2 regions of the Cytobacillus sp. FSL M8-0252 genome follow, and region 2 is predicted to be linked to the other one. Evidence: a T-box and tRNA genes for the amino acid it is inferred to sense, from the RefSeq annotation. Region 2 holds a T-box; the other holds one or more tRNA genes.

Region 1 (12,372 bases), 3.8 Mb from region 2:
GTATGCATGAGAGAGCTTTCGTGCTCATTCCACTTCTAGAGATTCAACCAACCATTTGCTTACCGGATGAGGAACAGCCTTTACATGAGAAATTAGAGGCGATCCCAGACAAAAAAGGAGTTCGGATATGGAAGCGGAAAAATGGGGGAGACGTATTCGCGCTTTTCGAAAGCTCAAAGGATACACCCAAGAAGGTTTTGCGAAAAAGTTAGGTATATCAGTTTCTATTATTGGTGAGATTGAAAGAGGTAATCGTATGCCTACGGAACAATTACTAGAAAAAATTACAACATTACTACATGTGACAATGGAGGATTTAGCTCCACCTGAAGAGCAGGAAATTCATAAATAGAAGGAGGTCTCTCGGATATGTTTCAAATTGGTGATGTTAACATCAAGAACCGAGTGGTCCTTGCACCGATGGCTGGTGTGTGTAACTCTGCATTCCGATTAACAGTAAAAGAATTCGGAGCAGGACTTGTATGTGCCGAAATGGTGAGCGATAAGGGCATTATTTTAAAAAATGAAAGAACAATGAATATGCTGTATATAGATGAGCGTGAAAAGCCGTTAAGTCTACAAATTTTCGGTGGGGAAAAAGAAACCTTGGTTGAGGCAGCGAAATTTGTTGACCAAAATACCAATGCAGATATTATCGATATTAATATGGGATGCCCTGTGCCGAAAATCACCAAATGTGATGCGGGTGCCAAATGGCTTTTAGACCCAAATAAAATCTACGAAATGGTTTCAGCGGTTGTGTCGGAGGTAGAAAAGCCCGTAACAGTCAAAATGCGTATGGGTTGGGATGAAGACCATATATACGCCGTGGAAAACGCCCAAGCAGTAGAACGTGCTGGAGGTAAAGCGGTCTCGTTGCACGGTCGTACGAGAGTGCAAATGTATGAAGGTACAGCTAACTGGGACATCATTCGAGAAGTAAAACAAAACATTCAAATCCCGTTAATCGGTAATGGAGATGTACAGACTCCCCAAGATGCCCAAAGAATGTTAGATGAAACAGGTGTCGATGGGGTGATGATTGGACGCGCAGCTTTAGGGAACCCGTGGATGATCTATCGGACTGTCAAATATCTAGAAACTGGAGAGCTCATGGGAGAACCGTCCGTTCGTGAGAAAATGGATGTCTGTACATTGCATATGGATCGATTGATTGAACTGAAAAATGAACATATTGCTGTGCGGGAAATGCGTAAACATGCGGCTTGGTATTTAAAAGGAATCAAAGGAAATGCAAAAGCTCGTGCAGCTATTAATGAATGTAATACTAGAGAAGATGTTGTAAACGTCCTTTCTGAGTTAGTAGTGGAAATGGAAGAAAAAGAAAGACAAGCTTCAAAAGCAGTCTAATTAACTACAACTAGTGGCAACTAGCGTTTAATAGCGGGTTTGACATCATTTTTATATTTAACTATAATATTTCTGTGAAACAATGAACGACTGCCAGTCACTTGCTGGCAGTTTTTATTCTATTTCTTTACTTAATAGATGTCTGTCGTTGTTGTATTGTGTACAATAATAGAGATATAAAATACTAAATCTTCGTAAACCGCCCTTAGGCGTCTACATAAAAGATTTAAGATGGAGATGGTATCTGTGAGTCAAAATCATGAAGAATTAAATGACCAATTAGTGGTTAGACGTGAAAAGATGAACAGTCTTCGTGAACAAGGCGTAGATCCTTTCGGAAAAAGATTTGATCGCACACATCAATCACAGCAATTGGTTGAGGAATACTCTCAATTTGAAAAAGAAGAATTAGAGGAAAAAGAAATTCCTGTAACCATTGCAGGTAGAATTATGACAAAACGCGGTAAAGGTAAAGCGGGTTTTGCTCATATTCAAGATTTATCTGGACAAATCCAATTATACGTTCGTAAGGATGCTGTTGGTGAAGAAGCATATGAAGTTTTTACATCTGCTGATTTAGGTGATATTGTCGGTGTTTCGGGTGTTCTTTTCAAAACAAAAGTAGGGGAACTTTCTGTTAAAGCAAAACAATTTGAATTATTAACAAAAGCCCTACGTCCTTTACCTGATAAATTCCATGGTTTAAAAGATGTGGAGCAAAGATATCGCCAGCGTTACCTAGATTTGATTATGAGCGAAGAAAGTAAACATACCTTCATTACTCGTAGTCGTATTATACAATCTATGAGACGTTATCTAGATGATCAAGGTTATCTTGAAGTAGAAACACCAATGATGCATGCTATTGCTGGTGGGGCTTCAGCAAAACCTTTTATTACACATCATAATGCGTTGGATATGGAATTATATATGCGTATTGCCATTGAACTACACTTAAAACGCCTGATTGTTGGTGGGATGGAGAAAGTGTATGAAATCGGCCGTGTATTCCGTAATGAGGGAGTGTCTACAAGACATAATCCTGAGTTTACGATGATTGAACTATATGAGGCTTATGCTGATTATCGTGATATTATGAGTTTGACAGAGAACCTTATTGCGCATATTGCAGAAGAAGTTCTAGGTTCAACGACTGTTCAGTATGGTGAATACGAAATTAATCTGAAACCAGAGTGGAAAAGACTTCATATGGTAGATGCGGTTAAAGAATATACTGGTGTAGACTTCTGGAAAGAAACATCAGTTGATGAAGCGCGTGCGCTTGCAAAAGAGCATGGTGTGGAAATTACCGAGCATATGCAATATGGTCACATCGTCAATGAATTCTTTGAACAAAAAGTAGAAGAGAAGCTGATTCAACCTACCTTTATTTTCGGACACCCGGTAGAAATCTCTCCACTTGCGAAAAAGAATGAAAACGATCCACGTTTTACTGACCGTTTTGAGTTATTTATAGTCGCTAGAGAACACGCTAATGCATTCACGGAACTTAATGATCCAATTGATCAAAAAGAACGCTTTGAAGCGCAGTTAAAAGAGCGTGAGCAAGGAAACGATGAAGCACATATGATGGATAACGACTTTATTGAGGCGTTAGAATACGGAATGCCGCCAACTGGTGGACTAGGTATTGGTGTGGACCGTTTAGTTATGTTACTAACAAACGCAGCTTCTATTAGAGATGTGTTATTGTTCCCGCATATGCGTCAAAAATAAATATTAATGGATGAAAAAAGCCAGTAGAAGTTTACAAAAGTAAACTTCTATTGGCTTTAATTGTATTTAAACAAATGAAGCGGTGTACTATGATTAGTAAAAATTGATAATTTATTAGAAGCTATACTATTTTAAATTAGTTAGTTTTTTAGTTATGTTACTTTAAACTTTACTGCTTCACTTTGACTATTTGCTAATTGCCATGGGTTTATTAATTGTGTTCCTTGCTTTCAATTGAATTGTTAGAGAAGGAGAGTGATCCATATAGGAAAAGGTAAAGGTGGGTGCATCAGTATTAAATCCATTATCAAACAATTGATATTCAAGTCTTTTTTTCACTATACGTAGAGCTGGCAACCGTTTGTTCTAATGAAAACGAAGCTAATAAGGTAGAAAAGCAATTTATTAATCACTTTGGTCAGGCTGTCGTTCGTTCTAGAAATAGGTGGTTTTTGACGCAGCAGTGTTAAGAGGAAAAACAGAAAGGTTTAAGTGCTATTTGTTGTTTGCGTTTCTGCTTGGATGTAGATTATGTGACGAGTAAAGGTACAAAGGTATATTTTCCTGTAAGTATTCAATTTAGAAGATAAAAGAAAAGCTGTTTAATGATAAAGATTCTACTTGTTTAATTAAAGTAATAGTACAATAGAAAAAACTTATTAAAAGATTAGTTGGGAAGTTGAAATTACAGATTTGAAGTTTGTTTTCAAAAAAAAGAAGTTTCTTAATAAAAACTTTAAAAATTATATTGCAAACACTTTTTAATCGTGATATAGTAGTTTTTGTTCCCAAGAGAGAGCAAGTTTACTCAACTAATCATCAAAAATTATTTTAAAAAAATAGTTGACATGGTGTTGGTGGGATGATAAGATTATAAAGTCGCTTCTGAAGCGAACGAGATTGTTCTTTGAAAACTGAACGAACGTAAAACGTCAAGCGTAATTCTAAAAAAGCTGATTTATCAGCAACAAAGCACCATAGGTGCAAATGAGCTAATCAAACACTTTATTGGAGAGTTTGATCCTGGCTCAGGACGAACGCTGGCGGCGTGCCTAATACATGCAAGTCGAGCGAATCTGAGGGAGCTTGCTCCCAAAGATTAGCGGCGGACGGGTGAGTAACACGTGGGCAACCTGCCTGTAAGACTGGGATAACTCCGGGAAACCGGGGCTAATACCGGATAATATCTATTTATACATATAATTAGATTGAAAGATGGTTCTGCTATCACTTACAGATGGGCCCGCGGCGCATTAGCTAGTTGGTGAGGTAACGGCTCACCAAGGCGACGATGCGTAGCCGACCTGAGAGGGTGATCGGCCACACTGGGACTGAGACACGGCCCAGACTCCTACGGGAGGCAGCAGTAGGGAATCTTCCGCAATGGACGAAAGTCTGACGGAGCAACGCCGCGTGAGTGATGAAGGTTTTCGGATCGTAAAACTCTGTTGTTAGGGAAGAACAAGTATCGGAGTAACTGCCGGTACCTTGACGGTACCTAACCAGAAAGCCACGGCTAACTACGTGCCAGCAGCCGCGGTAATACGTAGGTGGCAAGCGTTGTCCGGAATTATTGGGCGTAAAGCGCGCGCAGGCGGTTCCTTAAGTCTGATGTGAAAGCCCACGGCTCAACCGTGGAGGGTCATTGGAAACTGGGGAACTTGAGTGCAGAAGAGGAAAGTGGAATTCCAAGTGTAGCGGTGAAATGCGTAGAGATTTGGAGGAACACCAGTGGCGAAGGCGACTTTCTGGTCTGTAACTGACGCTGAGGCGCGAAAGCGTGGGGAGCAAACAGGATTAGATACCCTGGTAGTCCACGCCGTAAACGATGAGTGCTAAGTGTTAGAGGGTTTCCGCCCTTTAGTGCTGCAGCAAACGCATTAAGCACTCCGCCTGGGGAGTACGACCGCAAGGTTGAAACTCAAAGGAATTGACGGGGGCCCGCACAAGCGGTGGAGCATGTGGTTTAATTCGAAGCAACGCGAAGAACCTTACCAGGTCTTGACATCCTCTGACAATCCTAGAGATAGGACTTTCCCCTTCGGGGGACAGAGTGACAGGTGGTGCATGGTTGTCGTCAGCTCGTGTCGTGAGATGTTGGGTTAAGTCCCGCAACGAGCGCAACCCTTGATCTTAGTTGCCAGCATTTAGTTGGGCACTCTAAGGTGACTGCCGGTGACAAACCGGAGGAAGGTGGGGATGACGTCAAATCATCATGCCCCTTATGACCTGGGCTACACACGTGCTACAATGGATGGTACAAAGGGCTGCAAGACCGCGAGGTTTAGCCAATCCCATAAAACCATTCTCAGTTCGGATTGTAGGCTGCAACTCGCCTACATGAAGCCGGAATCGCTAGTAATCGCGGATCAGCATGCCGCGGTGAATACGTTCCCGGGCCTTGTACACACCGCCCGTCACACCACGAGAGTTTGTAACACCCGAAGTCGGTGGGGTAACCTTTTGGAGCCAGCCGCCTAAGGTGGGACAGATGATTGGGGTGAAGTCGTAACAAGGTAGCCGTATCGGAAGGTGCGGCTGGATCACCTCCTTTCTAAGGAATATACGGAATTGACTTGATGTTAGACTGTTCGTTCAGTTTTGAGAGTATAATCTCTCATTTCAATCGTTCTTTGAAAACTAGATAATGTAATGAAGAAGATTACCGAGTAATCGCCACCTTAGTTATTTTTTCTCTCTCTATATATTATAGATTGATTTAAGATACTAAACTTTTTTTAATAAACACAACCGAGAGGGTTGTGAGAAGCAAGCAGTTCAAGGAAGCGAGCGAGGAAACACCGGAGTGTGCGTCTTGTGCACATGAGGATGTTGACGAGTGAGCTGACGCCGAAATGCGTAGCTTATCGCAAGCCGAACAATGGTTAAGTTAATAAGGGCGCACGGTGAATGCCTTGGCACTAGGAGCCGATGAAGGACGGGACTAACACCGATATGCTTCGGGGAGCTGTAAGTAAGCTTTGATCCGGAGATTTCCGAATGGGGAAACCCCCTATCCGTTATGGGATAGGATCCATACCTGAATACATAGGGTATGGAAGGCAGACCCGGGGAACTGAAACATCTAAGTACCCGGAGGAAGAGAAAGCAAACGCGATTCCCTGAGTAGCGGCGAGCGAAACGGGATTAGCCCAAACCAAGAGGCTTGCCTCTTGGGGTTGTAGGACATTCTATACGGAGTTACAAAGGAACGAGATAGACGAAGAGGTCTGGAAAGGCCCGCCATAGGAGGTAAAAGCCCTGTAGTTGAAACTTCGTTCCCTCCAGAGTGGATCCTGAGTACGGCGGGACACGAGAAATCCCGTCGGAAGCAGGGAGGACCATCTCCCAAGGCTAAATACTCCCTAGTGACCGATAGTGAACCAGTACCGTGAGGGAAAGGTGAAAAGCACCCCGGAAGGGGAGTGAAAGAGATCCTGAAACCGTGTGCCTACAAGTAGTTAGAGCCCGTTAATGGGTGATAGCGTGCCTTTTGTAGAATGAACCGGCGAGTTACGATTACATGCGAGGTTAAGTTGGACAGACGGAGCCGTAGCGAAAGCGAGTCTGAATAGGGCGAATGAGTATGTGGTCGTAGACCCGAAACCAGGTGATCTACCCATGTCCAGGGTGAAGTCCAGGTAACACTGGATGGAGGCCCGAACCCACGTACGTTGAAAAGTGCGGGGATGAGGTGTGGGTAGCGGAGAAATTCCAATCGAACTTGGAGATAGCTGGTTCTCTCCGAAATAGCTTTAGGGCTAGCCTCATGCGTAAGAATCTTGGAGGTAGAGCACTGTTTGGACTAGGGGCCCTCATCGGGTTACCGAATTCAGACAAACTCCGAATGCCAAAGATTTATCCATGGGAGTCAGACTGCGAGTGATAAGATCCGTAGTCAAGAGGGAAACAGCCCAGACCACCAGCTAAGGTCCCAAAGTATACGTTAAGTGGAAAAGGATGTGGAGTTGCTTAGACAACCAGGATGTTGGCTTAGAAGCAGCCACCATTTAAAGAGTGCGTAATAGCTCACTGGTCGAGTGACTCCGCGCCGAAAATGTACCGGGGCTAAACGTATCACCGAAGCTGTGGATTGAACATCGTTGATGTTCAGTGGTAGGAGAGCGTTCTAAGGGCGTTGAAGCTAGACCGTAAGGACTGGTGGAGCGCTTAGAAGTGAGAATGCCGGTATGAGTAGCGAAAGATGGGTGAGAATCCCATCCACCGAATGCCTAAGGTTTCCTGAGGAAGGCTCGTCCGCTCAGGGTTAGTCGGGACCTAAGCCGAGGCTGAAAAGCGTAGGCGATGGACAACAGGTTGATATTCCTGTACCACCGTATTCTGTTTGAGTGATGGGGGGACGCAGGAGGATAGGGTAAGCGCACTATTGGATGTGCGTCTAAGCAGTTAGAGGGACCATGAGGCAAATCCCATGGTCATATACCTTGAGCTGTGATAGCGAGGGAAATTTAGTACCGAAGTTCTTGATTCCACACTGCCAAGAAAAGCCTCTAGCGAGGAATAAGGTGCCCGTACCGCAAACCGACACAGGTAGGCGAGGAGAGAATCCTAAGGTGAGCGAGAGAACTCTCGTTAAGGAACTCGGCAAAATGACCCCGTAACTTCGGGAGAAGGGGTGCTCATTAGGGTGTTAAAGCCTTGATGAGCCGCAGTGAATAGGCCCAGGCGACTGTTTAGCAAAAACACAGGTCTCTGCGAAGCCGCAAGGCGAAGTATAGGGGCTGACGCCTGCCCGGTGCTGGAAGGTTAAGAGGAGAGGTTAGCTCACGCGAAGCTTTGAATCGAAGCCCCAGTAAACGGCGGCCGTAACTATAACGGTCCTAAGGTAGCGAAATTCCTTGTCGGGTAAGTTCCGACCCGCACGAAAGGCGTAACGATCTGGGCACTGTCTCAACGAGAGACTCGGTGAAATTATAGTACCTGTGAAGATGCAGGTTACCCGCGACAGGACGGAAAGACCCCGTGGAGCTTTACTGTAGCCTGATATTGAATTTTGGTACAGCTTGTACAGGATAGGTAGGAGCCTTAGAAGCCGGAGCGCTAGCTTCGGTGGAGGCGTCGGTGGGATACTACCCTGGCTGTATTGAAATTCTAACCCACATCCCTTATCGGGATGGGAGACAGTGTCAGGTGGGCAGTTTGACTGGGGCGGTCGCCTCCTAAAGAGTAACGGAGGCGCCCAAAGGTTCCCTCAGAATGGTTGGAAATCATTCGTAGAGTGTAAAGGCACAAGGGAGCTTGACTGCGAGACCTACAAGTCGAGCAGGGACGAAAGTCGGGCTTAGTGATCCGGTGGTTCCGCATGGAAGGGCCATCGCTCAACGGATAAAAGCTACCCCGGGGATAACAGGCTTATCTCCCCCAAGAGTCCACATCGACGGGGAGGTTTGGCACCTCGATGTCGGCTCATCGCATCCTGGGGCTGTAGTCGGTCCCAAGGGTTGGGCTGTTCGCCCATTAAAGCGGTACGCGAGCTGGGTTCAGAACGTCGTGAGACAGTTCGGTCCCTATCCGTCGTGGGCGCAGGAAATTTGAGAGGAGCTGTCCTTAGTACGAGAGGACCGGGATGGACGCACCGCTGGTGTACCAGTTGTCTTGCCAAAGGCATCGCTGGGTAGCTATGTGCGGAAGGGATAAGTGCTGAAAGCATCTAAGCATGAAGCCCCCCTCGAGATGAGATTTCCCATAGCGCAAGCTAGTAAGATCCCTGAAAGATGATCAGGTTGATAGGTTAGAGGTGGAAGTGTGGCGACACATGTAGCTGACTAATACTAATCGATCGAGGACTTAACCAATTCGAAATGCGGAGGCGCCTTGCCCAGGTGCGACAAGCATAAGACGAATTTGACAGGAGGTTGTTCTTTAACCTCATGACAAATTTGGCTTATGACCTCGAGCACCTAGGCGCCGCAGCTAGACAGCACTACGTAAGTAGTCGCGTCAGCAACGCATAGGCGATTACTCAATAAATATCTTCTTCAACATTACCTAGTTTTGAGGGAACGATTCCCTTACAATTTCATAGTCCGGTGGCGATAGCGAGAAGGTCACACCCGTTCCCATACCGAACACGGAAGTTAAGCTTCTCAGCGCCGATGGTAGTTAGGGGCTGTCCCCTTGTGAGAGTAGGACGTTGCCGGGCATACATATTGGAGGATTAGCTCAGCTGGGAGAGCATCTGCCTTACAAGCAGAGGGTCGGCGGTTCGATCCCGTCATCCTCCACCATTTTTTTGTGTTTATTTGCCGGCCTAGCTCAATTGGTAGAGCAACTGACTTGTAATCAGTAGGTTGGGGGTTCAAGTCCTCTGGCCGGCACCACTTGTACGAGCCATTAGCTCAGTTGGTAGAGCATCTGACTTTTAATCAGAGGGTCGAAGGTTCGAGTCCTTCATGGCTCACCATTTATATATGCGGGTGTGGCGGAATTGGCAGACGCACCAGACTTAGGATCTGGCGCCGCAAGGCGTGGGGGTTCGACTCCCTTCACCCGCACCATTTTTATTTTGAATATTTGCGGAAGTAGTTCAGTGGTAGAACATCACCTTGCCAAGGTGAGGGTCGCGGGTTCGAATCCCGTCTTCCGCTCCAATAAGTGCCGGGGTGGCGGAACTGGCAGACGCACAGGACTTAAAATCCTGCGGTAGGTGACTACCGTACCGGTTCGATTCCGGTCCTCGGCACCACTTATTGATGCGCCCGTAGCTCAATTGGATAGAGCGTTTGACTACGGATCAAAAGGTTAGGGGTTCGACTCCTCTCGGGCGCGCCATAAACGGGAAGTAGCTCAGCTTGGTAGAGCACTTGGTTTGGGACCAAGGGGTCGCAGGTTCGAATCCTGTCTTCCCGACCATTTTTATTACTCTTTTTGGGGCCTTAGCTCAGCTGGGAGAGCGCCTGCTTTGCACGCAGGAGGTCAGCGGTTCGATCCCGCTAGGCTCCACCAAAAACATTTTAAAAAAGTTATTGACATAACAAGTTAAGATGTTGTATGATTATAAAGTCGCTTCTGAAGCGAATGAGATTGTTCTTTGAAAACTGAACGAACGTAAAACGTCAAGCGTAATTCTAAAAAAGCTGATTTATCAGCAACAAAGCACCATAGGTGCAAATGAGCTAATCAAACACTTTATTGGAGAGTTTGATCCTGGCTCAGGACGAACGCTGGCGGCGTGCCTAATACATGCAAGTCGAGCGAATCTGAGGGAGCTTGCTCCCAAAGATTAGCGGCGGACGGGTGAGTAACACGTGGGCAACCTGCCTGTAAGACTGGGATAACTCCGGGAAACCGGGGCTAATACCGGATAATATCTATTTATACATATAATTAGATTGAAAGATGGTTCTGCTATCACTTACAGATGGGCCCGCGGCGCATTAGCTAGTTGGTGAGGTAACGGCTCACCAAGGCGACGATGCGTAGCCGACCTGAGAGGGTGATCGGCCACACTGGGACTGAGACACGGCCCAGACTCCTACGGGAGGCAGCAGTAGGGAATCTTCCGCAATGGACGAAAGTCTGACGGAGCAACGCCGCGTGAGTGATGAAGGTTTTCGGATCGTAAAACTCTGTTGTTAGGGAAGAACAAGTATCGGAGTAACTGCCGGTACCTTGACGGTACCTAACCAGAAAGCCACGGCTAACTACGTGCCAGCAGCCGCGGTAATACGTAGGTGGCAAGCGTTGTCCGGAATTATTGGGCGTAAAGCGCGCGCAGGCGGTTCCTTAAGTCTGATGTGAAAGCCCACGGCTCAACCGTGGAGGGTCATTGGAAACTGGGGAACTTGAGTGCAGAAGAGGAAAGTGGAATTCCAAGTGTAGCGGTGAAATGCGTAGAGATTTGGAGGAACACCAGTGGCGAAGGCGACTTTCTGGTCTGTAACTGACGCTGAGGCGCGAAAGCGTGGGGAGCAAACAGGATTAGATACCCTGGTAGTCCACGCCGTAAACGATGAGTGCTAAGTGTTAGAGGGTTTCCGCCCTTTAGTGCTGCAGCAAACGCATTAAGCACTCCGCCTGGGGAGTACGACCGCAAGGTTGAAACTCAAAGGAATTGACGGGGGCCCGCACAAGCGGTGGAGCATGTGGTTTAATTCGAAGCAACGCGAAGAACCTTACCAGGTCTTGACATCCTCTGACAATCCTAGAGATAGGACTTTCCCCTTCGGGGGACAGAGTGACAGGTGGTGCATGGTTGTCGTCAGCTCGTGTCGTGAGATGTTGGGTTAAGTCCCGCAACGAGCGCAACCCTTGATCTTAGTTGCCAGCATTTAGTTGGGCACTCTAAGGTGACTGCCGGTGACAAACCGGAGGAAGGTGGGGATGACGTCAAATCATCATGCCCCTTATGACCTGGGCTACACACGTGCTACAATGGATGGTACAAAGGGCTGCAAGACCGCGAGGTTTAGCCAATCCCATAAAACCATTCTCAGTTCGGATTGTAGGCTGCAACTCGCCTACATGAAGCCGGAATCGCTAGTAATCGCGGATCAGCATGCCGCGGTGAATACGTTCCCGGGCCTTGTACACACCGCCCGTCACACCACGAGAGTTTGTAACACCCGAAGTCGGTGGGGTAACCTTTTGGAGCCAGCCGCCTAAGGTGGGACAGATGATTGGGGTGAAGTCGTAACAAGGTAGCCGTATCGGAAGGTGCGGCTGGATCACCTCCTTTCTAAGGAATATACGGAATTGACTTGATGTTAGACTGTTCGTTCAGTTTTGAGAGTGCAATCTCTTTGATATGATTAAATACTTTACCGTGAAGTTATGTGGGCCTATAGCTCAGCTGGTTAGAGCGCACGCCTGATAAGCGTGAGGTCGATGGTTCGAGTCCATTTAGGCCCACCATTTTAACTTTAATACGGGGCCTTAGCTCAGCTGGGAGAGCGCCTGCTTTGCACGCAGGAGGTCAGCGGTTCGATCCCGCTAGGCTCCACCAACAAATCGTTCTTTGAAAACTAGATAATGTAATGAAGAAGATTACCGAGTAATCGCCACCTTAGTTATTTTTTCTCTCTCTATATATTATAGATTGATTTAAGATACTAAACTTTTTTAATAAACACAACCGAGAGGGTTGTGAGAAGCAAGCAGTTCAAGGAAGCGAGCGAGGAAACACCGGAGTGTGCGTCTTGTGCACATGAGGATGTTGACGAGTGAGCTGACGCCGAAATGCGTAGCTTATCGCAAGCCGAACAATGGTTAAGTTAATAAGGGCGCACGGTGAATGCCTTGGCA
Region 2 (12,372 bases):
TAGGTGAGCTTCACTTGCATACAGCGACATTGTTTGATCTAGGGGTATATCTTGTTGTTGTAGGTGTAACGATGTCCATTATTCAAACGATAGGAGGAGATGATGAATAATGGAAATACTAATGATTTTTATTGCCGGCATTCTTTTCATGTCTGCAACCTATTTGATGCTTTCACGAAGTGTTGTGCGAATCATTTTAGGGACAACTGTATTAAGTCATGGCGTACATCTTCTCTTATTAACTATGGGAGGCTTGAAGAGAGGTGCACCACCTTTAGTGGGTGAAGAAGCAAGCGCATATACAGACCCTCTTCCTCAAGCACTCATTTTGACAGCAATCGTTATTGCTTTTGGAGTTACTGCTCTATTCCTCGTATTAGGGTATCGCTCATACAAAGAACTTGGCACAGATAATATGGAGAAATTGAGAGGAAATGATGGCAATGATTAATTTTTTGATACTCCCTATTCTAGTTCCGTTAATTACCGCCGTCATTCTGATCTTTTTAAATAAATCAGTTATTGCTCAAAGGTGGGTTGCTGGTCTATCAGCCTTTGCTACAGTCATTCTATCTGCACTATTAGTGAATCAGGTAAAAAATGACGGTATACAAACATTAAACTTATCGAACTGGGATGCCCCTTTTGGTATAACCCTTGTTTCTGATATGTTATCATCTTTACTTGTATTAACAACGAGTATCGTCGCATTTGCATGTATTATTTATTCATTTAAAGGAATTGGCGAAGATCGTGAAAAATATCATTTTTATGCCGCTTTACAATTTTTAATTGTTGGTGTAAATGGTGCTTTTACGACAGGCGATATTTTTAACCTTTTTGTATTTTTTGAAGTCATGTTAATGTCTTCTTATGCTTTAATTCTACTCGGTGGAACGAAAATTCAATTAAGAGAATCCATCAAGTATATTTTAGTTAACGTTATTTCTTCCGGTTTATTCGTCATTGCAGTTGGTTACCTTTATTCGGTCGTAGGAACTTTGAATATGGCGCATATTGCTGAGAGAGTGAGTGAAATAAGCGGGGTTTCTCAACCTGGTGTGATTACGATTATTGGAATCATATTCCTCATCGTCTTTGGTTTGAAAGGGGCAATATTCCCGTTATATTTCTGGTTACCGGGCTCTTATTATGCACCTCCAGCACCTGTAATGGCTATTTTTGGAGCACTCCTCACAAAAGTCGGTGTATATTCTATTATTAGAACTTACTCCCTATTCTTTTACGAAGAAGGTGGATATGTTCAACAAGTGATCATGATCTTAGCGATTTTAACTATTATTACTGGGATTATCGGTGCACTGGCTTATTGGGATGTTAAAAAGATTATCATATACAACATTATTGTTGCTGTCGGTATCATTCTGTTCGGAGTAAGTACAATGAATGAAAATGCCTTAACAGGATCAATATTCTATCTTATTCATGACATGATTATCAAAGCAGGGTTATTCTTACTTGTTGGGTTAATGGCAACCATTACAGGTACAAATAACTTAAAGCAAATGGGCGGATTAATAAAGAATTATCCAGGGTTCAGCTGGACATTCTTCCTTGCAGCACTTGCATTAGCTGGTATTCCACCATTAAGTGGTTTCGTTGGAAAAGTCCTTATTGTTCAAGGTGGATTTTCATCTGAACACTTCATTGGCGCTGCAATTGTGTTAGCATCTAGCTTATTCGTGCTCATCTCTATTATGAAAATCTTTATTAATGGCATTTGGGGCGAACCAAAAACATTTGCAAATGAAAAGACAGTTCCTTATAAGCAGTTATTAATCGCTCCAGTGATCTTAGTCATTCTTTCTATCTGCTATGGTGTAGGTGCAGATTTTGTTTATCCGTATATCTCTCAAGCTGCTGAAAGTTTAATCAACACCAATTTATATATCGATGCAGTTCTAAAGGAGTAGTGAGTATGGCAGTTCAAATTTTATTAAATGTTTGTCTTGGGTTTATGTGGATGTTTCTAACAACAACGTATGATCTAGTGGCATTTATCAAAGGATACTTTTTTGGCCTACTCATTTTGTTTGTATTTAGAAATTTCTTCAGCAGCCGTTTTTATTTGTACCGTGTTTATGCAGTGGTTAAATTGCTCTTTATCTTTATACGAGAGCTAATTCTAGCCAACATTGCTGTCGTTAAGATTGTGTTAACACCTAAGCTACACAACACGCCTGGGATATTTGCCTATCCAACAAGTTTAGAAAAGGACTGGGAAATTACCACACTATCTAACTTAATTACCCTAACACCAGGTACGTTAGTAGTAGATATTTCAGAAGATAAGAAAATCCTTTTTGTACATGCTGTAGATATGAATGATGTCCAGGATGAAATAGAAGCGATTCAAACAAGCTTCGAAAAGGCGATTATGGAGGTGAGCCGAAAATGATACAAACTGCCGTTACAATTGCAATCATTTGTTTAGCTCTATCCATGCTTGCATTAGTCTACCGAATCATTAAAGGCCCAACATTGCCGGATCGTATCGTTGCTTTAGACGCCGTTGGTGTAAACATTGTTGGTATTGTCGCGTTAATATGTATCAAAGTAGATACAACTGCCTATGTAGAGTTCATTTTACTATTTGGGATATTAGCGTTTATCGGGACAGTAGCCTTCTCCAAATATCTAGAGAAGGGAGTCATCATTGATCATGATAGAGATCGCTAATATTATCATCGTCATATTTATTATTCTCGGAGCGTTCTTTCACTTAATAGCTGCGCTAGGTGTAATCAGATTACCTGATGTATATACGAGAAACCATGCTGCTTCAAAAGCTGCTACACTTGGTGTCCTTTGTATATTATTAGCTGCATTCTTTTACTTTTATTTTCATGAGAGTGAGTTTAATACAAGAGTACTTCTCTGCATCGTCTTTATGTTTTTAACAGCTCCAGTTGCTGGCCATTTACTTGGAAGAGCAGCCTATCATCATGGCGTAAAAATGGAAGGTAGTAAGGTTGATGATTACCAAGAATACCTCGAGATAAAGAAATCTAATGAACAACAAAAATATGAAGAATTTAAAAAGAAATTAGGGAAGAATCTATAAAAAAAAACGCTACCATATGCAATCTAAACTGCATGTAGGTGGCGTTTTTTTTATTTTAATAAACAAATTTTCCAATCGTGACTAATCAAATGAATGAAACGTAACTAAGTGCGGTTTATTAAAAATGATTGTTGTGTGGATACTGGACACCATGCGAAGGTTTAACTTTCATATCATACAATGCCACATATAAAACCAAAAAAAAAACAGGGTAGAAATTACCTTTCCACCCGCATTTCATTAAGACTTTTTCAATTTTAAAACAGCCATTGTACACCTTGATGCACATATTAATTTTTCTTGTTCATCGACGATTTTTATTTCCCAAACCATCGTTGTTTTTCCTTGATGTAGAACTGTTGCAATTGCTGTCACAACGCCGTCTTTCTTTGACTTAATATGGTTAGCATTAATCTCTAGTCCTGCTACACCTTCTGTTTCTTTATCAACTAGTTCATAAGCACCTAAGCTCGCTACAGTTTCAGCAAGCGCTACAGAAGCCCCTCCATGAAGGATACCAAATGGCTGTCTCGTTCTGCCGTCTACAGGCATAGTGGCAACAACCTTTCCCTTTTCAAGGCTTGTAATTTCAATACCTAACGTTTCTATCATTGTTTTTGGATACATATGTACGCCTCCCCTCAACTACCATTATAACCGAACATATATTTTATGGGAATATTCTGTTTAATCATAGAATAAGCCTTAGGCACATATATTTATGCTAATGCGATATTGAAAGGAGACCTATGATGTATCCTACACGTTTTAATCCCTCTCCTATTTGTCCGTATCCTTATACCTATCCTATATATTGCCACCCTTATCCACCAATACCTATACGTTCATTCCCTCCAGTTAATCCGGATCAGTTCATTCAATCTGCAAAAGCAATGGAAGTATTAATGAATAGTGCTAGTAAATTACTTGATAAAATGGCGAAGTCCAGAGAATACTCCTATAATATTATGACTGCTGCCCAGGAATCAAATCAAACAAAAGTTAATCAATTAATTGATTCTGCTAATCTGAACAATCATCCGAAAGTTACTTATACACCAGATGGATTAACATTAAATTTTCAATCTGCCGGTGATCAAAGTGCGAATTTGTCATTAAAATTAAAATGGACTACGATGCAAATGTAGGGTTAAGCCATATTTTCATACCTAATATAGAAGAGCAGTCAATTTACGACTGCTTTTTATTTTTATAATCTTGGTTATGATTTTGCTGTACTATCCTTCAATATATAAATTTAAGCTTACAAAAAAATACCACAGCATCTCTCCGTGGTATCATTTTTATCTAGTTAATCTCATTATTTATATTAATATTTGGTCCATAAAGATTGGGATTGCCAGCATAGGGATTTTGGTAGCCACCAAAACCTTGATTGCCATATGGAACAGGGCCGGGGCCGTAACCGTATCCATATGGTGGACAAGGTCCTCCAAAACACGGCCTAGGTCTAAAGAACAGCGGTGCGGCTAACGCCCCTCCCGCTAATCCTCCAAGAAAACCGCCAACAAATGGCGCCGCCAAAAAGGGAAAAAAGCGTTCATCCGCAACACCAGGATGTCGATAATAATAATGCACTAGGGATTACCTCCTTTAATTAAAAGCTGGGTACCTTCCCTATTACATATGCATCTATCATCAATTAAGCGTGGGCTTAATGTGAGTTATTATCATTCACTCTTCGTTAAAATAGCATCCGCGATTCCATAATCCACCGCTTCTTGTGCGCTCATAAAATAATCACGTTCTGTATCCAACTTCACCTTGTCTAATGGTTGATTTGTTTTCTCGGCAATCATTTGGTTGGTTACGTCTTTTAGCTTTAATATCCTTCTTGCAGAGATCTCAATATCTGTCGCTTGCCCTCTTGCACCACCTAAGGGCTGATGAATCATTACTTCGCTATGAGGAAGCACAAATCGTTTTCCTTTCGTGCCAGATAGAAGCAGTAGTGCACCAAATGAGGCAGCCATCCCTGTACAGATAGTGCGAATATCACACCTAACATAGTCGAGTGTATCTAAAATAGCAAAGCCCGCTGTTGTTGATCCTCCAGGACTATTAATATAGAGTGAAATATCTTTTTTCTCATCTTCTGCAGCTAAAAATAATATTTGAGCAACAATATTATTCGCCATATGATCATTGATTTCTTCACCAATCATAATAATCCGATCTCTCAATAGTCTTGAATAAATGTCATAGGACCGTTCACCTTTAGCCGTTTGTTCAATTACATAAGGTATTGTACTCATTAGGAAACCTCCAAAAGGCAAGCATTAAGCTGCCATCATATTGAAAGCATTTGAAGGGGTGCTTTGCTTGGAAGTACTATAATGATTAATTATTGGCAGTAATTTGATAAGCTCAGTGGGATGTTGATGCTCAAGTGCACGATGGAAAACTTGAAAGATTTTTCTCTCGACCGGCTCATCCCATTGCTGATTTAATTCTTTCATATCTGTTCCTAAACGTCTTCTTGCTCGATGCAATAAACTCTTAACAGAGGCTTCTTTCATATTTAACATCTCTGCAATTTCACTATTCTTAAATAAAAACGCTTCTTTTAATGAAAAAGCTAGCGCCTGTTGCACAGTTAATTTCTCTAATAATAATTCAATTGTTTCTGTCAAATGATGATTTCTTGTTTCGATATCAACATGATTTTCTGTTAATTGCTCTTTTTTCTTTTTTCTAACCACATCGATCCATTGATGATAAGCAATTTTCTTTAACAAAGCTCGTGTTATTTTAGCCTCGTTATACTTCATTGCCTTCAAGATGGTTTCTTGCGCTATGTCCTCTCCATCCCACTCATTTTGGCAAAGAAAGGTGCAATAGCTTACTAAGTCTCGATAATACTTTTTCGCAATCAAATCTAACGTTGCTGACCGGCTTACCATCTGCTCCTTCTGCATTGTTTCCTTCACCCCTTCACACTTTCTATTACTTAAACGGCTATAAGTGAAAAAAAGATATGGGTCAATAAAATTTTTTTCTTAATAAGCTTTAGCCCAATAGACAAGATGCTGTGCTTCTTCTTTACAGCAAACACACGCTTTAGCAATCGCCGTTTCATCAAATGGCATACATCGGGAAGTCACACTTGTGTCTTCTTTTATTTTCTCTTCGCATGCTTGATTGCCACACCACATCGCTTTGACGAATCCTTGTTTTTCATTAAATATCTGCTTAAACTCTTCATAAGTATATGCTTCATACGTATGTTCGTTGCGATGTTCTTTTGCCTTATTATAAAGTGAAGTTTGAACCTTTTCTAAGAGTTGAACAATTGTTTCTTCTAGATTTTCTAATGGAGTGACCATTTTCTCCCCTGTATCTCTTCTTGCAAGTACGACTTGGCCCTTTTCAATATCTTTAGGACCTACTTCTAAGCGAATGGGCACACCCTTCATTTCATATTCATTAAATTTCCAACCTGGCTTTTTATCACTTGCATCAATATCTACGCGCGCTACTTTACTTAGTTTTTCTTTTAAATCATAGGCAAAATCTAATACGCCACCCTTATGTTGCGCAATAGGAACAATCATTACCTGCTTTGGTGCAACCTTTGGCGGAATTACTAAACCTCTGTCATCACCGTGGACCATAATCATCGCACCGATAATTCTGGTTGTGAATCCCCAAGAAGTTTGCTGCACATACTGCTCTTTTCCATCTTGGTCGGTAAATTGAATCCCAAATGCCTTTGCAAAGCCATCTCCTAAATGATGAGATGTCCCTGATTGTAGCGCTTTACCATCATGCATTAAACTTTCAATTGTATAAGTTAATTTAGCGCCAGCAAACTTTTCTTTTTCCGTTTTCTTGCCTTTAACAACAGGGATAGCTAAAAGATTTTCACAAATATCTGCATAGACTTCTAGCATCTTTACTGTTTCTTCTAACGCTTCTTCATCCGTCGCATGACAAGTATGGCCCTCTTGCCATAAAAACTCCAACGTTCGTAAAAATGGTCTTGTTGTTTTCTCCCATCGAACAACATTTGACCATTGATTATAAAGCTTTGGTAAATCACGATAAGAGTGAATAATATTTTTATAATGTTCTCCGAATAGTACTTCTGATGTCGGGCGCACACAAAGTCTCTCAGCAAGCTCATCTTCCCCACCATGAGTTACCCAAGCGACTTCTGGGGCAAATCCTTCAATATGATCTTTTTCTTTCTGAAGAAGGCTCTCAGGTATAAATAGAGGCATATAAACATTTTCATGCCCAGTTTCTTTTATCTTTTGATCAAGTGCTGATTTAATGTTCTCCCAAAGGGCGTAACCATATGGACGAATAATCATTGAACCTCTCACACTCGAATAATCGACTAAATCAGCTTTCTTTACGACATCTGTATACCATTGTGGAAAATCTTCATTCATTGATGTTATTTCTTTCACAAACTGCTTACCCATATTGACACCTCATTTTTAATTTTTATTCTTTCAAAGACACAAAAAAGCCCTGCTTTCAAATAGGGACCCAATGACTGGTGGTACCACCCTATTTCAAAGCAAAGCTTTGCACTCTTATTGATAACGGTTCAACAAGTAAACCGCATATTCTAAAGAATATGTACTCAGAGGGCAGGTTCAGCTTTTCATTAATAGATATCTTACAGCACAAACGGATACCTTCTCTGAAAATAATGATGAAAACTTACTATTCCTCATCAACGATTAACTATTTTTTGAAGATTATATAGAGTTTAATGAAAAATGTCAAATTTTGATTGAAGGCTCTTGGTCTAATGGCTTTTTACTTCTCTTTTTAGCCCTCTCAAGTGACCTTTTTTCTATTACTAGACTAATTGGTACACAAGAAGAGGCAAAAAAATAAGATGATCAATAACAGAATGTGAAAAGATAAACCTTTCCGTACAAAGAATACAATCCATTTTTCTATTTTAATATTTTGAAGGAATTCGATTATCCCCTATATGTGTAACTAGAAAAATACAGCCCTATTAAATCCTTGAATGGTAAAGGGGCTCCTGAAGATACGTTAACCATCATAGCAAAAGAATACTAAATGAAGGCTATAAGAAAATCGCGTTCAACATGATTTAGTATCAACTGAACTACTCCTACAAATTCATACATCGTCTAATATATCATCCAAAAAGTAAAAAAACCTACCCCTATTAAGAGGTAGGAGAAAGTATCATTAGTTTGTTATTTCTTCATTTGCGAATGCTGCATCGACTTGAACATAATCATAACCTAAGTCCCTTGCGACTGCTTCATACGTTACATGCCCATTTACTACGTTTACCCCTAATTTCAATGCTGGGTTTTGTTCAACAGCTAGATGTGCACCTTTAGTCGCTATTTGTAATGCATAAGGAATTGTTACATTCGTTAATGCGATTGTTGATGTTCTTGGCACGGCACCTGGCATGTTTGCCACAGCATAATGCACAACACCATGTTTAATATATGTTGGATCATCATGTGTAGTTACATGATCAACCGTTTCAAGAATACCACCTTGGTCAACCGCAACGTCGATAACGACTGCACCAGGTTTCATCGTTTGAATCATTTCTTCTGTTACTAATTTTGGCGCTTTTGCTCCTGGAATGAGTACAGCACCAATTACAAGGTCAGCTTCTTTTACAGATTCAGCAATATTTAATGGATTAGACATTAATGTTTGAATGCTATTACCGAAAATATCATCAAGTTGACGAAGTCTTTCAGGGCTTAAATCAATGATTGTTACATCTGCACCAAGACCAATGGCCATTTTCGCAGCATTAATACCCACAACGCCCCCGCCAATAATCGTCACTTTTCCTCGAGATACACCTGGCACACCTGCAAGTAATATTCCTTGGCCACCGTTTGTTTTTTGTAAGAATTGCGCTCCAACTTGTGTAGCCATTCTACCGGCAACTTCACTCATTGGTGTTAATAATGGAAGTGTACGGTTCACTTCAACTGTTTCATATGCAATAGCCGTTACTCCACTTTTCACTAGCGCATCTGCCAATTCTGGTTCTGCTGCTAAATGCAAATAAGTAAACAATACTAGGCCTTTACGGAAATAGTCATATTCAGTTGGTAGCGGTTCTTTTACCTTCATTACCATCTCCGCTGCCCATGCTTCTTTTGCCGTGCCTACGATTTTCGCGCCTGTTAACTCGTAATCTTGATCTTGAAATCCACTTCCGAGTCCTGCAGTCGTTTCAATAAGTACTTCATGTCCAGCTTTTACTAATGCATCTACCCCCGCTGGTGTCATTGCTACACGGTTCTCGTTGTTTTTAATCTCTTTAGGTACGCCGATAATCATATCCTTTTGGCCCCTTCCATTTATTATATTAATTTTTAAGTATGAATAAATTGCATAGAATAAATTGTCAAATAATAAATGACAATTTTATGTTTCCCTATTGTCAGTATAATAATAGAATGTTGAAATGACTTTGTTTATATTTGAAAAATGAAAAAGCATCATTTGTGTAATTTCACAAACGATGCTTTTTTTCTATGTATTTGCGGATTTGCAGTTCTAAATACAAGGAAAATTTCTCATGTGTACTTTTAAAGTTCACATGAGTGAGTTCTGTAATTCTCTTCAAACGATAATTTAATGTATTAACGTGAACATGCAGGACTTTAGCAGCGTCATTTACATTGCTATCATTTAAAATAAAGGCCTCTAGCGTCATTAATAGCTCCGTTCGATGAGCATGGTCATAATCAATTAAACGTTGGATGACGGGATGTTCATATGCATCACGGCTTCTTATATCAAGAATGGCATCCAAATATTTAAAGACACCTAATTGGTGATAAGTATAGATTTCTTGCATTTCTTTCGGATATTGTGATTTTAAACGAAGTACTTCTAAGCATTCTGAATAGCGATCTTCAACATGGTCATAGGTCAATTTCAAACTACTGCTACCACTAATGATATGATCAATTTCAAACCTTACATACATTTGATTGATAACAAACTGTACAAACTCAGATAAATCTGTTTCATTTGCCTGTGTAGATGGCGGAGATGCTAGTAAGATAAAATCATTACCCATCGTTGCATAAAAAGTCATATGGATTTTTTGGCTCGTTGAAATGAGATAAATCATGCTTTGTTCTGTTTGCATGTCTATATCGTCAATAAAACGAAAAATAATGACAGCAGAGTGTAGAGATGGTTTGATATGAAAATCATCTAACTTGTCTATTACTTCTGCATGCTTGGGATATCTGCCAGTTAACAACTGCCAGAAAAAATCCTGATAGCTTTCTTCTCTTTTCTTTTTTTGACGATAAAGCTTCAACAATTCAATTCTTGCCGATTGAGCAGCCAGTTTTAGTAAATACATATCTTCTGCTGTAAGAGACTTATCTCGTTCGACCACCCAAATATAGCCAAGCACCTCTTCTTGATGCCTGATAGAGATTGCTACCCTATTCCCCAGCCCAATTTCTTTAATTTCTGGAATCTTTAATGGTTCAGCACTCCTTAATAATTGAGGTATAGCATCTGCTTTCCATAAACTATTTATTACCTTTTCGGGAACTTTTCTGCTAATAATCGTTGCAATTCTAGCCTGATCGGTTTGGTCATCATGCGTACTATAAGCTAATAACCGATGATTAGCATCTTCAATAGTAACTGGACATTCAAGAACATCTCTAATTTTATCCACAAATGTTTCTAAGTTATCAAATGATCGTTTAAATGGATCTTTCCCGTACTGTTTTTCTCTCCCCATTTCAAACCTCCAACTGCCTCTTTTTTTTATTATATCTAAACCTTTACATGCTGTCGAAAAGCTCTTTTTAAACTTATTGATTATTATAAATAGTTAAACTTTTTTAAAATTGATTGAAGTTATCCTTGTATAATTTTACAATAATAAGTATTCTTATAATTTTCCGTGCACTTCAATCATTTTATTAAGATAAAATGATTTTGGTTTATGCATTTAAGAAAGCGATTACATCTAAAAAAATATAGTATGGTATGATATTCAACTATAGAGAGGAAGATCCATCTGTGGACATTATGAACATACTTGAAAAAGTTAATTCCTTTTTGTGGGGAACCCCCAGTTTAATCTTATTGTTTGGGACGGGCCTACTTCTAACAATCATGCTTAAAGGTCGTACATTTACGAAACTCTATTATGCTTTTAAATTAGCATTTACAAAGGAAGGGAACGCTAAGGATACAAATGATGAAGGCGATGTAAGTAATTTCAAAGCGTTAATGACTGCATTGGCAGCAACAATAGGGAATGGAAACATTGCTGGAGTCGCCACAGCTATCACTTTAGGTGGACCAGGCGCCATTTTTTGGATGTGGATTGTTGGGCTTTTCGGGATGGCTACTAAATACGCGGAAGCCTTACTAGCAATGAAATATCGTGTAAAGAATAGCAATGGTGAATATTCAAGTGGACCCATGTACTATATTGAGAGAGGATTAGGAGCTAAGTTTAAATGGTTAGCCATTGCCTTTGCCATTTTTGGTGCTTTTGCCGCTTTAGGTATAGGGAATAGCGTGCAATCTAATACGATTGCTCAAGTAGCTAGTGAATCCTTTGGTATCAACAGTGTTATTACTGGCATCGTTTTAGCTGTTTTTGCTTCACTCATTATTTTTGGAGGCATTCAAAGGATTAGTACCGTCGCTGGATACTTTGTTCCCATTATGGCTTTTCTTTATATTGGTGGCGCCTTAATCATCATTGCGGTTAATTATGAAATGATTATTCCGTCATTTCAATTAATTTTTCATTATGCTTTTAATCCGATCGCAGCAACCGGTGGTTTTGTAGGAGTTGTCGTATCAGAGGCAATTAAAAATGGTGTCTCAAAAGGAATCTTTTCTAATGAAGCTGGTTTAGGTACTGCTGCTTTAATCGCCGGTAATGCCAAAACAGACCATCCTGTGAAGCAAGCACTTGTTGCTATGACAGGCACTTTCATTGTTACCATCATCGTTTGTACAATGACTGGACTTGTATTAATCATTACTGGTTTTTGGGATTATACAGGAGGATTACTTTCTGGCGTAACCCATGACCCTAATCTAGATGGTGGTGCATTAACGAGTGCAGCGTTCGCATCAGTATTAGGAACAGCAGGAGAATATATCGTCGCTTTTTCTGTTATCTTTTTCGGATTTACAACAATTGTAGGCTGGTATGTATACGGTGAGAAATGCTTTGAATATATAGCTGGGACAAAAGGAATTGCAGGCTACCGCGCGATTTATATTATTGCTTG

The links. A T-box is a leader RNA that pairs with one kind of tRNA and senses whether it is charged. The one in region 2 lies ahead of proS (proline--tRNA ligase), so its partner is inferred to be a tRNA-Pro.
Region 1: it encodes a tRNA-Pro, which carries the amino acid that the T-box ahead of proS (proline--tRNA ligase) is inferred to sense. The anticodon was not compared.

The regions. Positions count from the first base shown of each region.
Region 1 covers NZ_JBBOWZ010000001.1:88,143-100,514, forward strand. The annotation lists gene folK (2-amino-4-hydroxy-6-hydroxymethyldihydropteridine diphosphokinase) at 1-212, shown strand, start outside; gene MKX83_RS00440 (helix-turn-helix domain-containing protein) at 128-352, shown strand; gene dusB (tRNA dihydrouridine synthase DusB) at 370-1,371, shown strand; gene lysS (lysine--tRNA ligase) at 1,609-3,108, shown strand; rRNA gene MKX83_RS00455 (16S ribosomal RNA) at 4,114-5,662, shown strand; rRNA gene MKX83_RS00460 (23S ribosomal RNA) at 5,992-8,924, shown strand; rRNA gene rrf (5S ribosomal RNA) at 9,155-9,271, shown strand; tRNA gene MKX83_RS00470 (tRNA-Val) at 9,281-9,356, shown strand; tRNA gene MKX83_RS00475 (tRNA-Thr) at 9,374-9,449, shown strand; tRNA gene MKX83_RS00480 (tRNA-Lys) at 9,457-9,532, shown strand; tRNA gene MKX83_RS00485 (tRNA-Leu) at 9,542-9,626, shown strand; tRNA gene MKX83_RS00490 (tRNA-Gly) at 9,645-9,719, shown strand; tRNA gene MKX83_RS00495 (tRNA-Leu) at 9,726-9,814, shown strand; tRNA gene MKX83_RS00500 (tRNA-Arg) at 9,824-9,900, shown strand; tRNA gene MKX83_RS00505 (tRNA-Pro) at 9,905-9,981, shown strand; tRNA gene MKX83_RS00510 (tRNA-Ala) at 9,999-10,074, shown strand; rRNA gene MKX83_RS00515 (16S ribosomal RNA) at 10,258-11,806, shown strand; tRNA gene MKX83_RS00520 (tRNA-Ile) at 11,906-11,982, shown strand; tRNA gene MKX83_RS00525 (tRNA-Ala) at 11,998-12,073, shown strand; rRNA gene MKX83_RS00530 (23S ribosomal RNA) at 12,335-12,372, shown strand, end outside.
Region 2 covers NZ_JBBOWZ010000001.1:3,856,067-3,868,438, forward strand. The annotation lists gene MKX83_RS19425 (Na(+)/H(+) antiporter subunit B) at 1-110, shown strand, start outside; gene MKX83_RS19430 (Na(+)/H(+) antiporter subunit C) at 110-451, shown strand; gene MKX83_RS19435 (Na+/H+ antiporter subunit D) at 444-1,934, shown strand; gene MKX83_RS19440 (Na+/H+ antiporter subunit E) at 1,940-2,419, shown strand; gene MKX83_RS19445 (Na(+)/H(+) antiporter subunit F1) at 2,416-2,700, shown strand; gene mnhG (monovalent cation/H(+) antiporter subunit G) at 2,684-3,085, shown strand; gene MKX83_RS19455 (hotdog fold thioesterase) at 3,326-3,712, opposite strand; gene MKX83_RS19460 (hypothetical protein) at 3,838-4,233, shown strand; gene MKX83_RS19465 (hypothetical protein) at 4,394-4,684, opposite strand; gene MKX83_RS19470 (ATP-dependent Clp protease proteolytic subunit) at 4,777-5,361, opposite strand; gene MKX83_RS19475 (sigma-70 family RNA polymerase sigma factor) at 5,386-6,024, opposite strand; gene proS (proline--tRNA ligase) at 6,106-7,536, opposite strand; T-box leader at 7,595-7,806, opposite strand; gene ald (alanine dehydrogenase) at 8,288-9,418, opposite strand; gene MKX83_RS19490 (PucR family transcriptional regulator) at 9,594-10,853, opposite strand; gene MKX83_RS19495 (alanine/glycine:cation symporter family protein) at 11,147-12,372, shown strand, end outside.